Regions from separate parts of the Kitasatospora sp. NPDC094016 genome, predicted to be linked through region 2. Evidence: riboswitches for the same ligand, from Rfam matches in the RefSeq annotation. Region 2 holds a riboswitch; the other holds the start of a gene.
What was found. A riboswitch is a leader RNA that binds a small molecule or an ion and turns the genes downstream of it on or off. The one in region 2 is predicted to bind S-adenosylmethionine.
Positions count from the first base shown of each region.

Region 1: linked by a shared signal. The riboswitch ahead of thrC (threonine synthase) and the one ahead of ABT015_RS34645 (aminotransferase class V-fold PLP-dependent enzyme) in region 2 are both predicted to bind S-adenosylmethionine.

Region 1 is NZ_JBEOUK010000005.1:3,738-10,543, forward strand. Features, by position in the region: gene otsB (trehalose-phosphatase) at 1-730, shown strand, start outside; gene ABT015_RS06620 (alpha,alpha-trehalose-phosphate synthase (UDP-forming)) at 781-2,247, opposite strand; gene ABT015_RS06625 (glucosyl-3-phosphoglycerate synthase) at 2,298-3,275, opposite strand; SAM riboswitch class I at 3,447-3,583, shown strand; gene thrC (threonine synthase) at 3,601-4,881, shown strand; gene ABT015_RS06635 (MoaD/ThiS family protein) at 4,922-5,200, shown strand; gene ABT015_RS06640 (cold-shock protein) at 5,790-5,993, shown strand; gene groL (chaperonin GroEL) at 6,340-6,806, shown strand, end outside.
Region 2 is NZ_JBEOUK010000060.1:28,784-35,589, forward strand. Features, by position in the region: gene qcrA (cytochrome bc1 complex Rieske iron-sulfur subunit) at 1-615, opposite strand, end outside; gene qcrC (cytochrome bc1 complex diheme cytochrome c subunit) at 624-1,433, opposite strand; gene ctaE (aa3-type cytochrome oxidase subunit III) at 1,622-2,242, opposite strand; gene ABT015_RS34635 (response regulator) at 2,638-3,063, shown strand; gene trpD (anthranilate phosphoribosyltransferase) at 3,184-4,260, shown strand; SAM riboswitch class IV at 4,368-4,485, shown strand; gene ABT015_RS34645 (aminotransferase class V-fold PLP-dependent enzyme) at 4,539-5,918, shown strand; gene ABT015_RS34650 (Lrp/AsnC ligand binding domain-containing protein) at 5,961-6,242, opposite strand; gene ABT015_RS34655 (rhomboid family intramembrane serine protease) at 6,284-6,806, opposite strand, start outside.

The DNA.
Region 1 (6,806 bases), on a different contig from region 2:
GCTGGCGCCGATCGTGGCGGATCCCGATCGGGCGCGGGCGCATCCGGGGGCGGCGGCCGCGCTGCGGGCGCTGGTGCCGGCGGTGCGGGCCGTGGTGGTGGTGACGGGGCGGCCGGCCGCGCTGGCGGCGGAGTACGGCGGCCTGGACGGGCTGCCCGGGGTCGTGGTGCTGGGGCACTACGGTGCCGAGCGCTGGGAGGGCGGCGAGGTGACCGCGCCGTCGGTGCACCCCGGGGTGGCCGGGGCACGGGCGGCGCTGCCCGGCCTGCTGGCGGCGGCGGGGGCGCCCGAGGGGACGTGGCTGGAGGACAAGGGGCGCTCGCTGGCGGTGCACACCCGGCGCACGGCGGCGCCCGAGGAGGCGCTGGAGCTGCTGCGGGCGCCAATCGGCGAGCTGGCGGCCGGGCACGGGCTGGCGGTGGAGCCCGGGCGGCTGGTGCTGGAGCTGCGGCCGCCGGGGGTGGACAAGGGCGCGGCGCTGACCGGCTTCCTGCGTGAGCGCGGGGCGGCTTCGGTGCTGTACGCGGGGGACGACCTGGGGGACGTGGCGGCCTTCGCGGCGGTGGAGAAGCTGCGCGGCGCGGGGGTGGCGGGGCTGCTGGTGTGCAGTGGCGCGGTGGGGGACGCGCCGGTGCGCGAACTCGCCGACCGGGCGGACCTGGTGGTCCAGGGCCCGGCCGGCGTGGTGGAACTGCTCGCGGCGCTCGGCGCGGCCGTCGGCGCGGGCTGAGCCGGGCGCCGGCGCGCGGCGCGGGCCGGTTCAGCCCGCGCCGAGCCGGTTCACAGCGCGTTGAGCTGGTCGAGGAACCACTGCTGCGGAGGCAGCGCGGTGGCCGCCGCCGCGAGGCGCTTGGTGCGGTCGGCGCGCTCCTCCTCGGGCATGGTGAGGCCGGCGTGCAGGGCGTCGGCGGTGGCGATGACGTCGTACGGGTTGACGGTGAGCGCGTCCTCGGCGAGTTCGGCGTGCGCGCCGGCCTCGCGGGAGAGCACCAGGGCGCAGCCGTGGTCGGACACCACCGGAACCTCCTTGGCGACCAGGTTCATGCCGTCCCGGATCGGGTTGACCAGGGCCACGTCGGCGAGGCGGTAGGCGGCCAGGGAACGCGGGAAGTCGTCGTCGACGTGCAGGATCAGCGGCTGCCAGGCGGGGGTGGCGAACTCGGCGTCGATGTCCTCGGCGAGCCGTTGGACCTGCGCGGTGTAGGCGCGGTACTCGGCGAGGTCGGTGCGCGAGGGGTAGGCGAAGGCGATGTGCACCACCCGGTCGTGCCATTCGGGGCGGGTGCGCAGCAGGTGCCGGTAGGCCTGGAGGCCGCGGACGATGTTCTTGCTGAGCTCGGTGCGGTCGACCCGGACGATGGTGCGGCGCCCGCCGACGGCCTCGCGGAGGGCGGCGAGGCGTTCGTCGACGTCCGGGCGGTGGGAGCGCTCGCGCAGGAAGTCGGCGTCGGCGCCGAGCGCGTGCACGCCGAGCCGGGTGGTGCGGCCGGCGTGGGTGACGGTCATGGCGTCCCGGTCGACCTCGGCACCGAGCAGGTCGGCGCAGCAGTCGGCGAAGGCCAGCGCCCAGCGGCGGGTCAGGAAACCGGCCCGGTCGGCGCCCAGGATGCCGGTGAGGACGGCCTCGGCGACGTCGTCGGGCAGCAGCCGGAAGTACTCGGGCGGGGCCCACGGGGTGTGCGAGAAGTGGCCGATCCGCAGGTCGGGGCGGGCGGCGCGGAGCAGGGCCGGGGTCAGCGAGAGGTGGTAGTCCTGGACCAGCACGGCGGCCCCGGGGGCGGCCTCGGCGGCCAGCGCCTCGGCGAAGGCGGCGTTGTAGGCGCGGTAGGCGGCCCACTCGGTGCGGAACCCGGCGTCGAAGGCGGGGGCGGTGGGGGTGGCGTAGAGCAGGTGGTGGACGAACCAGAGGGTGGAGTTGGCGACGCCGTTGTAGGCGCGGGCGAAGGTGTCGGGATCGATGTCCAGCATGCGGACGGCCTGGCCGCCCACGTCGTGCCCGGCGAGGTCGAGGCGGCCGTCCGGGGCCCCTCTGGCGGCCTGCCGGTCGGCCGCGCCGAGGGCGGCGCAGACCCAGACGGCGTCGGGGTTGTCGATGGCGGAGAGGCCGGAGACCAGGCCTCCGCCGCCGCGGCGGAGGGTCAGCGTGCCGTCGTCCGCGGTGCCGAACGACACCGGTCCCCGATTGGAGGCCACCAGGACGGGGGCGGTGCCGGTCGCACTCGAACGTTCGGTCGTGAGATCGCCCATGGTTGGTACGTTGCCGGGGCTCCGGAGCGGCAAACCCTTTCGGTGGGTGTTCAGTGTCGGGTCGCGTACTCGGGCACGGTGTGCATGGGCGGGCGTTCCAGGGCGGTCACCGGGTGGGTGTGGGCGGTGAACTCCCGGCTCTGCGGGTCGCGGGTGAACTGGGTCAGCAGCGGGTGGACCAGGTCGGCCGAGGCCTTCAGCCGGTGGGTGCGGTCGAGGCGTTCGAGGGCGGTGCGGTAGATGGTGGCGGCCATCCGGCCGAGGGCCTGGCCGTCCTGGTGCCGGTGGTGCCGGACGCCGACGTCCACCTGGGCCAGGGCGTCCAGCCCGACCGTCTCCAGCGCGTCGACCAGCAGGCCGAGTTCGACGCCGTAGCCGGTGGGGAAGGGGAGCCGTTCGAGCAGCGCGCGGCGGGCCGCGTACTCGCCGCCGAGCGGCTGGACGAAACCGGCGAGTTCCGGCCAGTGCAGGTTGAGCAGCGGGCGGGCGACCAGTTCGGTGACCCGGCCGCCGCCGGCCGGGACCACCGCCCCCTCGGTCTCCAGCGGCCGGTCGTACATGGCCTTGACCAGCTGGATGTCCGGTTCGGTGAGCAGCGGGCCGAGGATGCCGGAGACGAAGGCCGGGTCGAACTCGCGCAGGTCGGCGTCGACGAAGCAGACGATGTCGCCGCGGGTGACCAGCAGCGAGCGCCAGAGCACCTCGCCCTTGCCGGGGACGGCGGGCAGCCGGGGCAAGATCGCGTCGCGGTACTCCACCCGGGCGCCGGCCCGGGCGGCGACGGCGGCGGTGGCGTCGGCCGAGCCGGAGTCGACCACGACGAGTTCGTCGACCAGCGGGAGGCGCTCCATCAGCTCGCGGCGGATGGTGCGGACGATGTCGCCGACGGTGGCCTCCTCGTCCAGCGCGGGCAGCACCACGCTGACGGTGCGGCCGGTCCGGCGCTTGGCCTCCAGCAGGGCGTGCACCGGCCGGTCGACCGCGCTCCACGAGCGGCGGCGCAGCCAGGACGCCGCCTGCGGGAGCAGCGCGGGGGTCGGTTCGGCGGGCACGGGACTCTCCTCGGCGGGGTCGGTGGGACGCGCCATCTCGCGTGGCGGACGATCCCATTCGGGGTTGACGCCTTCGGATACAGTCTTCGTACAGCGGCCGGACCTTTGCACGCCGGGGTCGCCGTTGAGCACCACCACAATTTCACATGCTCATCCAGAGGGACTGAGGGAACGGCCCGTTGACGTCCCGGCAACCTTCTCGCGCGGCTGTCTGTCGACAGGCCCCGGCGGGACAGGTGCCAATTCCGGCCTGTGGCGCGACCGTGCCACGGGGAAGATGAGGAGAGAGGCCTCCGCCATCATGGCTATCGACACTGTCGCACCCGCATCCGTGGACCTCGGCCCCGCCACCGCGCTGTCCTGTCGGGAGTGCGGCACCCGCTTCCCGCTCGGTCCGAGCTTCGCCTGCCTGGAGTGCTTCGGCCCGCTGGAGATCGCGTACGACTTCGGCAGCGAGGGCGCCGAGGAGCTGCGCCGCCGGATCGAGGCCGGCCCGAGCTCGATCTGGCGCTACGCGCCGCTGCTGCCCGTCCCGGCCGACGTCGCCACCAAGCCCAACCTGAACCCCGGCTGGACCCCGCTGGTCAAGGCGGACAACCTGGGCCGCGAGCTGGGCTTCACCGCGCAGCTGCACATCAAGGACGACTCGGGCAACCCGACCCACTCGTTCAAGGACCGCGTGGTGGCCTGCGCCATCGAGGCCGCGCGGGCCTTCGGCTTCACGACGCTCTCCTGCTCCTCCACCGGCAACCTGGCCGGCGCGGTGGGCGCGGCGGCCGCCCGGGCCGGCTTCAAGTCCTGCGTGTTCATCCCGCACGACCTGGAGCAGGGCAAGGTCGTCATGGCCGGGGTGTACGGCGGCGAGCTGGTCGGCATCGAGGGCAACTACGACGACGTGAACCGCTTCTGCTCGGAGCTGATCGGCGACCCGGCCGGTGAGGGCTGGGGCTTCGTCAACGTCAACCTGCGCCCGTACTACGGCGAGGGCTCCAAGACGCTGGCGTACGAGATCTGCGAGCAGCTCGGCTGGCGGCTGCCGGAGCAGATCGTCATCCCGATCGCCTCCGGCTCCCAGCTGACCAAGATCGACAAGGGGCTGCAGGAGCTGATCAGGCTCGGCCTGGTCGAGGACCGGCCGTACAAGGTCTTCGGCGCCCAGGCGGCGGGCTGCTCCCCGGTGTCGGCGGCGTTCAAGGCCGGCCAGGACGTGATCCGCCCGGTCAAGCCGGACACCATCGCCAAGTCGCTGGCGATCGGCAACCCGGCGGACGGCCCGTACGTGCTGGACATCGCCCGGCGCACCGGCGGCGCGGTCGAGGACGTCACCGACGCCGAGGTGGTGGACGCGATCCGGCTGCTGGCCCGGACCGAGGGCGTCTTCGCCGAGACCGCGGGCGGGGTGACCGTCGGCGTGCTGAAGAAGCTGGTGGAGACCGGCCGGTTGGACCCGGCCAAGGAGACCGTCGCGATCAACACCGGCGACGGCCTGAAGACCCTGGACGCCGTCGCCGGGTCCGGGATGACCGCCGTGATCCGCCCGACCCTGGCGTCCTTCCACGACGCCGGCCTCGCGTCCGCCTGAACACCCCCCACCCCGCCAGGCCCTGTCCGCTAGGAGAACCATGAGCGCCAACGTCCGTATCCCCACCATCCTGCGCACCTACACCGGCGGCGCCGCCGAGGTGGCCGCCGAGGGCGCCACCCTGGGCGAGGTCATCGCCGACCTGGAGAAGAACCACGCGGGGATCTCCGCCCGCATCCTGGACGACGCCGGCAAGCTGCGCCGCTTCGTCAACGTCTACGTGAACGACGACGACGTGCGCTTCGCCGAGGGCCTGGCGACCGGGATCGCGGACGGCGCCAGCGTCTCGATCATCCCGGCGGTGGCCGGCGGCTGCTGAGCCGCGCCCCGATCCGGGCACCCCGCCCGAGCCGTTCGTCCGACCGGCCGTCCGCGCGTACGGAATTCCGTTCTCCGTACGTACGGGCGGCCGGCCGCATTTCGGCGGGAATATGGCGGGGTCAAGTCGGAGTAGAGTGTGGCTCGGTTGGGAACAGGGCTTCCCCTCATCCTCACCCGCGAATCACCCGCGAATCGCCGGACGGTCGTCCGGCCGCTGAGACCGGTCGGGTGCCTGGGCCGTGAAACATGTCAGGCAGATGTCAGAATTCCCGCGGGGATTTGTAGTAATCCGTCCGCTATGTCCGGCGTGAAATGCCGAATTCCTCCCGCTTTGGCCCGTCCTGCCCCTTGGCGCGGTGCCGGAATTCCCCGCAGCTGACCCTGTTGCAGAGGGCGTCGATCCGGATACATTCAGCCGCGGTCGACGTAATCACCCGCTCACAGGGCGCCGTCAGGCACCCCCGGCGGAGGACTGCGGCGTGCACGGCTGCGCCCAGGGGGGGTTCCCCGGGCCGGCCTTCAAACCAGACCCGGGCCCGCGACCTGCGGGCGCGTGAAGGGCCAGCACAGCACTAGGGGAGTTCGGAATGGCTCAGGGCACCGTCAAGTGGTTCAACGCGGAGAAGGGCTACGGCTTCATCGCGGTCGACGGTGGTGCGGACGTCTTCGTCCACTACAGCGCGATCCAGATGGACGGCTACCGCACCCTCGAGGAGGGCCAGCGGGTCGAGTTCGAGATCTCCCAGGGACAGAAGGGCCCGCAGGCGGACATGGTCCGCGCCGCGGTGTGACCCCCTTCCGACCCCAGGAGCTCGGCGCGGCCCACGGCTGGTGACCACTCGCTTCTCGGCGGGCCCGTACGACACGCGTCGTGCGGGCCCGTCGGCGTTCCCCGGCGGGGAGTTGCGCGGGTCGGCGGGAGCGCCCCGGGCGGCTCGCGGGATCGCGATTGGGCTTGCACTCGACCACCCGGAGTGCTAATCATTGGCGTTAGCACTCACAGCGTGAGAGTGACAGCGGACCGGGTCGGTGAGGCCCCCGGGAGCGGTAGGGGAAAGGACCCCCGCACACCAGGGCCGTCCGTCGCGGGCACCCCTTGGTCCGAGCAGTCGACCGTGTCCCGGAGGACCACTTCTGATGGCCAAGATCATCGCCTTTGATGAGGAAGCTCGCCGCGGCCTTGAGCGTGGCATGAACCAGCTCGCCGACGCAGTGAAGGTCACGCTCGGCCCCAAGGGTCGCAACGTCGTGCTGGAGAAGAAGTGGGGCGCCCCCACGATCACCAACGACGGTGTCTCCATCGCCAAGGAGATCGAGCTCGAGGACCCCTACGAGAAGATCGGCGCGGAGCTCGTCAAGGAGGTCGCCAAGAAGACCGACGACGTCGCGGGTGACGGCACCACCACCGCCACCGTGCTCGCCCAGGCCCTGGTGCGCGAGGGTCTGCGCAACGTCGCCGCCGGCGCCAACCCGATGGCCCTGAAGCGCGGCATCGAGAAGGCCGTCGCCGCCGTCTCCGACCAGCTGCTGGCCCAGGCCAAGGACGTGGAGACCAAGGAGCAGATCGCCTCCACCGCCTCCATCTCGGCCGCCGACACCCAGAT
Region 2 (6,806 bases):
CATGTTGATGAGCTGCAGGGGCTTGGCCGGGGTCGCCTCGATCCAGCCCGTCTCCTTCAGCTTCTTCTCGGGCAGCGGCCCGAGGTCGCGGAGCAGGACCACGCCGGAGAGCGGGACCAGCGCCATGGAGCCGATGAGGGTGTTGCGGATCATCTTGCGGCGGCCGAAGCCGGACTCGGCGGCACCGGTCTTGAACTGCTCGATGACGTCCGCGCGGACCTCGTCGTCAGCCTCGATCGGGTGGCGCTCGGCCGGCAGCTCGACGTCCGACATCAGCGTGCGGGCCCAGTGGACCGCACCCGCGCCGATCATGAACAGCGCGATGCCCAGGGTCAGGCCGAGCGCGAAGTTCAGCGCGCTGACGTGACCGAGCGGGAAGATGTAGACGATCTTGTCCGGGTCGATGGCCACGTACGAGGCGATGAACCCGATGGTGGCGAGCATCGAGACCACGAACATCAGCGAGACCTGGCGCTCGGCCCGCTGGGCGGCCCGCTCGTCGATGTCGGTGCGGCGGGGCTCGTGGGCCGGCAGGCCCGGGTCGGCGAACGGGTCGCCGTGCGCGGCGACGTCACCGGCGGAGCCGTGCGACTCCGGCAGCTTCTCTTCTGACATGTCGTGGCTCATGACTTCTTGGCCTTGGTGGTGTGGGCGGCGACCCAGATCGCGACCGCGATGAGCGTGCCGAGACCGAAGATCCAGCCGAACAGACCCTCGGTCACCGGACCGAGGCTGCCGAGCGTGAGACCACCGGGGTTGGGCTCATCGGAGGTGGTGTGGCGGACGAAGGCCACGATCTGCTTCTTCTGCTCCTCGGGCATGGTGGTGTCCGGGAACGACGGCATGTTCTGCGGGCCGGTCTGCATGGCCTCGTAGATGTGCTTGGCGTCCACGCCCTCCAGCGACGGGGCGTACTTGCCCTTGGTCAGGGCACCGCCCTGGCCGGCGAAGTTGTGGCACTGGGCGCAGTTGGTGCGGAACAGCTCGCCACCCTTGGAGATGTCATCCGGGTTGGTCGAGGTGTACTGCTCCGGGGTCGGCGTCACCGGGCCGGGGCCGAGCGAGGCGACGAAGGCGGCGAGCTGGTCGATCTCCGCCTGCGAGTAGATGTTCTTCTTGCGCGGCACCTGGGCGCCGGGCTGCTGGGCCGGCATGCGGCCGGTCCCGACCTGGAAGTCGACAGAGGCGGAGCCGACGCCGACCAGGCTCGGACCGTCGCTGCTGCCCTGGCCGTTCAGGCCGTGGCACGAGGAGCAGCCCACGGCGAAGAGCTTCTTGCCCTCATCGATCGCGAGCGACTGCGCGGCGACGTCGGCCTGCGCCTTGTCGGCGGGCGCGAACGCGGCGTACAGCCCCCCGGTTGCCGCCAGGGCGAGAAGTAGGACGACCAGCGCCGCCAATGGGTGGCGCCGTCGTGCGGAGAGCTTTTTCACGGAATAACCCCGGTGTCAGGATCTGGTCGACTGGTGGGTGCACCCGGCGGCCGGTCTGGCCGGCACGAGGCTGCCTGTCTAGGGCTGCGCGCGCGGTCGGTCGGTGGGAGCGTCGCCCACCGGCAGAATCGGCCCGACGCCGGTGAGGGCGGGGACCGAAGCCGGTGGCCAGCGACCTGATCAGCTGGTTACTTGATCAGGTAGATGGTCGCGAACAGGCCGATCCACACGACGTCGACGAAGTGCCAGTAGTACGACACGACGATCGCGGCGGTGGCCTGCTCGTGCGTGAAGCGCTTGGCTGCGTACGTCCGTCCCAGGACCAGCAGGAAGGCGATCAGACCACCCGTCACGTGCAGACCGTGGAAGCCGGTGGTCAGGTAGAACACCGTGCCGTACGGGTCGGAGGACAGCGAGAGGCCGTCCTTCTTGACCAGCTCGGTGTACTCGAAGATCTGGCCGCCGATGAAGATCGCGCCCATCACGAAGGTGATGACGAACCACGAGCGGAGCTTCTTCACGTCCCCGCGCTCGGCAGCGAACACGCCGAGCTGGCAGGTCAGCGAGGAGAGCACCAGGATCGTGGTGTTGACCGAGGAGAAGGGCACGTTGAGGGCGTGCGCCTTCTCGGTCCAGAACTCGGCTCCCTTGACGGAGCGGAGCGTGAAGTACATCGCGAAGAGGGCCGCGAAGAACATCAACTCGGAACTGAGCCAGACGATCGTTCCGACGCTGACCATGTTCGGCCGGTTGACCGATCCGTGCGCGTGCCCGGTTTCTACTGCTGTTGCTGTCGCCACGACGGACATTATGTCGGTCCCTTATTCCGTCTTCACGCCGGGGGGTGTCCCTCGGAGTGTCCGGTGCGTGCGGTATGCCCCCCTGGAGGGCGGTGGGGGGTCCCAATGGCGGCTGAGCAGCGGCGTGTCCCTTTTCTGACGGTTCCTCGAAGGGGCCCGGGGCCCCGTTGCCCAGCGCGTCGTTGCACGCTTGGCGGAGCCTCCGGGGGTAACGCGAGGGCCCCTTATCGGCCGTACGGGTGGTCTGGACGGGTCCGGGTGACGGGCCGTCCTCCGGGCGGGTGAGTCGCGGGCGCGGCGGCTTGAGGAGGAAGGTCCGCGAGGGGGACTCGGCGACGGGTGATCGGGAGTAGCATCCGGATCAGGCGAACGTGGTCCGGATCACACTTGAGGGAGCAGGGCCCATGGCGTACACGACCGACGAGACGCTCACCGTCCTCGTCTACAGCGATGACCGCAACACCCGCGAGCAGGTGCTGACGGCACTCGGCCGCCGGCCCGTCGAGGACCTTCCGGAACTGTCCTACCTGGAGTGCGCGACCACCCCCGCGGTGCTGAAGGCACTGGAGAAGGGCGGCGTGGACCTCTGCATCCTGGACGGCGAGGCGGTGCCGGCCGGCGGGCTCGGGCTCGGCCGCCAGCTCAAGGACGAGATCTACGGCTGCCCGCCGGTGCTGGTGCTGATCGGCCGGCCGCAGGACTCCTGGCTGGCCGCCTGGAGCCGGGCCGACGCCGCGATCTCCCGCCCGGTGGACCCGGTGGCGCTGGCCGAGGCGGTCGCCACCCTGCTGCGGGCACGGCTGGCCAAGCGGGCGCCCGTCAGCCGCTGAGCGGTGCCGTCTCAGGACTAGAGAAGACGCCGCCGCGGGAACCCCGCCGGTCGATAGGCTGACTCCATCCGTACGGACGTCCCCCCGACGCGGGGAACCCGACAACAGCTGGAGTCAGCCATGGTGAACGTGAACCCTGCGAACGGTGGTACCGCACCCGCGCAGGTGGTCCGCACCTGGCCGGACGTCCTGGCGGCGCTGTTGAAGGGGGAGGACCTCGACCGCTCGGCCACCGCGTGGGCGATGGACCGGATCATGAGCGGCGAGGCGTCCCCCGTCCAGGTGGCCGGGTTCATGGTGGCGCTGCGGGCCAAGGGCGAGACGGTCGACGAGATCACCGGCCTGGTGGACGCGATGTACGCGCACGCCGAGCCGCTGGACATCCCCGGCCCGGCCGTGGACATCGTCGGCACCGGCGGCGACCGGGCCAAGACCGTCAACATCTCCACCATGTCGGCGATCGTCGCGGCCGCGGCCGGTGCCAAGGTGGTCAAGCACGGCAACCGGGCCTCCTCCTCGGCCAGCGGCTCCTCGGACGTGCTGGAGAAGCTCGGCGTCCGCCTCGACCTGTCGGCCCGGCGGGTCGCCGAGATCGCCGAGGAGGTCGGGCTGACCTTCTGCTTCGCGGCCAAGTTCCACCCGTCGATGCGGCACGCCGCCACCGCCCGGCGCGACCTCGGGGTGCCGACCGCGTTCAACATCCTCGGCCCGCTGACCAACCCGGCCAAGGTCACCTCGCACGCGATCGGCTGCTTCGACACCCGGCTCGCCGGACTGATCGCCGGCGTGCTCGCCCGGCGCGGCTCGACCGGCCTGGTCTTCCGGGGCGACGACGGCCTGGACGAGCTGACCATCACCACCACCTCGCAGGTGTGGATCGTGCGGGACGGGACCGTCACCGAGACCTCCTTCGACCCGCGGGACGTCGGCGTCGAGCTGGTCGGCATCGAGGCGCTGCGCGGGGCGGACCCCTCGTACAACGCCGAGGTCGCGCGCCGGCTGCTGGCCGGCGAGCGCGGGGCCGTGCGGGACGCCGTCCTGATGAACACGGCGGCGGCGCTGGTCGCGCTCGACCTGGGCGAGGCGCCGCTCACCGAACAGCTCGCGGCCGGCATGGCACGGGCGGAGCGGGCCATCGACTCGGGCGCGGCGCAGGAGCTGCTGCAGCGTTGGTCGGAGGCCACCAGCCAGGCGTGAGGCGGTACTTGGGAGCCCGTGCCGGAACGCCGGCGCGGGCTCCTCGGCTGTCCGGATGGTGGATGCCTGTTTGACCACTCGCTGGGCGCGACCTAGAGTCTTGGCCAGGTCATGAGTGACAGCACCAAGCCCCAGCTTGCTGTCCGGCAACCCTCCGTCCGTGGCGGGGTGCCCTGGGTGAGGACCGGGTCGCTCGGCGAATCGTCCGTGCGGCAAGCGCGGACGCCCGACGACTTAGCACTCCCGGGGTCCCATACCCCCAGAAGGAGTGCATCCTCATGTCGATTGCCACCGAAATCTGCGCCCCCCTCGCCGTCCTCGGCCACGACGTCCAGGTCCCGCTCGCCAGCGGCGAGAAGGTCGGGTACGCGGCCCTCGACTACGCGGCCAGCTCCCCGGCGCTCCAGCGGGTCTGGGACGACGTCTCCGCCTACGCCCCCTACTACGGCAGCGTGCACCGCGGCGCCGGGTACCTCTCCCAGCTGTCCACCGACCTGTTCGAGCAGAGCCGCCGCACCGTCGCCGAGTTCCTCGACCTGCGCGAGGGCGACCAGGTGGTCTTCACCCGGGCCACCACCGACTCGCTGAACCTGCTCGCCTCGGCCGTCCCGGCCGGGACCCGGGTGTTCGCCTTCGAGACCGAGCACCACGCCTCGCTGCTGCCCTGGGCGCATGCCGGGCTCGACGTCCACTACCTGCGCGCGCCGCGCTCGCACGCCGAGGCGGTCGCCGCCCTGGACGCCGCGCTCGCCGAGGCGCCCGAGGGCCCCAAGCTGCTCTGCGTCACCGGAGCCTCCAACGTGACCGGCGAGCTGTGGCCGGTCGCCGAGCTGACCGGGACCGCGCACCGGCACGGCGCCCGGGTGGTGCTGGACGCCGCCCAGCTGGCCCCGCACCACCGGGTCTCGGTGCGCGAGCTGGACGTCGACTGGATCGCCTTCTCCGGCCACAAGATCTACGCGCCCTTCGGCGCCGGCGTGCTGGCCGGCCGGGCGGACTGGCTGGACGCGGCCGACCCGTACCTGGCCGGCGGCGGGGCGACCCGGACGGTGGCCCGGGAGAACGACGGCTCGGTGGCCGTCCAGTGGCACTCCGGCCCGGCCCGGCACGAGGCGGGCTCGCCGAACGTCATCGGCGCCTACGCGATCGCCTCGGCCTGCCGGGCGCTGAGCGAGGCGGGCTTCGACGCGCTGGAGGCCCGGGAGCGGCAGCTGATCGCCCGGCTGACCGCCGGGCTGGCGGAGATCCCGCAGGTCAAGGTGCTGAACCTGTTCGGCGCCGAGGCGGCCCGGGTGGGCGTGCTGTCCTTCGTCGTCCAGGGCTGGAACAGCTCGCACTTCTCGGCCGCGCTGTCCGCCGAGTACGGCATCGGGGTCCGCGACGGCCTGTTCTGCGCGCACCCGCTGCTGCGCACCCTGCTCGGGGACGAAGAGGTCTCCCCCTCCGAGTGCGGGGCGCCCGAGCCGTCGCTGCCCGGCGAGCGGAGCCTGAACGCGATCCGGGTGAGCTTCGGGGCCGGGACCCCGGACGAGCACGTCGACCGCTTCCTGACCGCCGTGCGCGAGCTGGTCACGGACGGTGCCGCGTGGAACTACCGCAACGAGGGCGGGCGCTGCGTCGCCACCGTGCAGGTCGACCGGGGGCGTCAGCAGGGCTGAGGGGCCCGGTCGGCGGGGCCGGGGGTCGGGGGGCGGGGGGGCCTACTCGTCCAGGCCGAGGGCGAAGGCGGCCTCGAGGTCGTGCTGGGAGTAGGTGCGGAAGGCGATCTGGGTCTCGGTGTGGGCCACGCCCGGGACCTTGTTCAGCCGGCCCGGGATGACCGCGGCCAGATCGTCGTGCCGGCGCACCCGGACCATCGCCACCAGGTCGTAGCCACCGGTCACCGAGTACACCTCGCTGACGCCCTCGATGGCCGCGATGGCCTCGGCGATCTCCGGGATGCGGTCGACACTGGTCTTGATCAGGACGATGGCGGTGATCACTGTTCGGGCTCCTTTGTGGGGTGCCGCCAGCGTATCGGGCGTCAGCCGGGTCGTCTCGGGGGGTGGCTGACCACCGTGCAGGCGTAGAGGAAGCCCGCCGAGAAGCCGATCACGTGGACCAGATAGGCCACGCCGGGCCCGGCCGAGTGGACCGACCACCACTGCAGGGCGAACCAGAGGCCGAGCACCAGCCAGGCCGGGAAGCGCAGCGGCAGGAACAGCAGCAGCGGGACGAGCGTCGTCACCCGGGCCCGCGGATGGAAGCGCAGGTAGGCGCCGAGGACGGCGGAGATCGCGCCGGAGGCGCCGATCAGGACCCGGGTGGAGCCCGGGGAGTGCGCCTCGGCGAGGGCGAAGCCGTACGTGGCCAGGCTGCCGGCGGCCAGGTAGAAGACGGCGAACCGGGCCCGGCCCAGCCGCTGTTCGACGGTGGGGCCGAAGACGTGGAGGAAGAGCAGGTTGCCCAGCAGGTGCAGCCAGCCGGCGTGTACGAAGAGCCCGGTGAGGACGGACAGCGCCGGGTGCTTGCGCGGGGTGGGCGCGGCCGGGCAGCCCGGGGCCGGG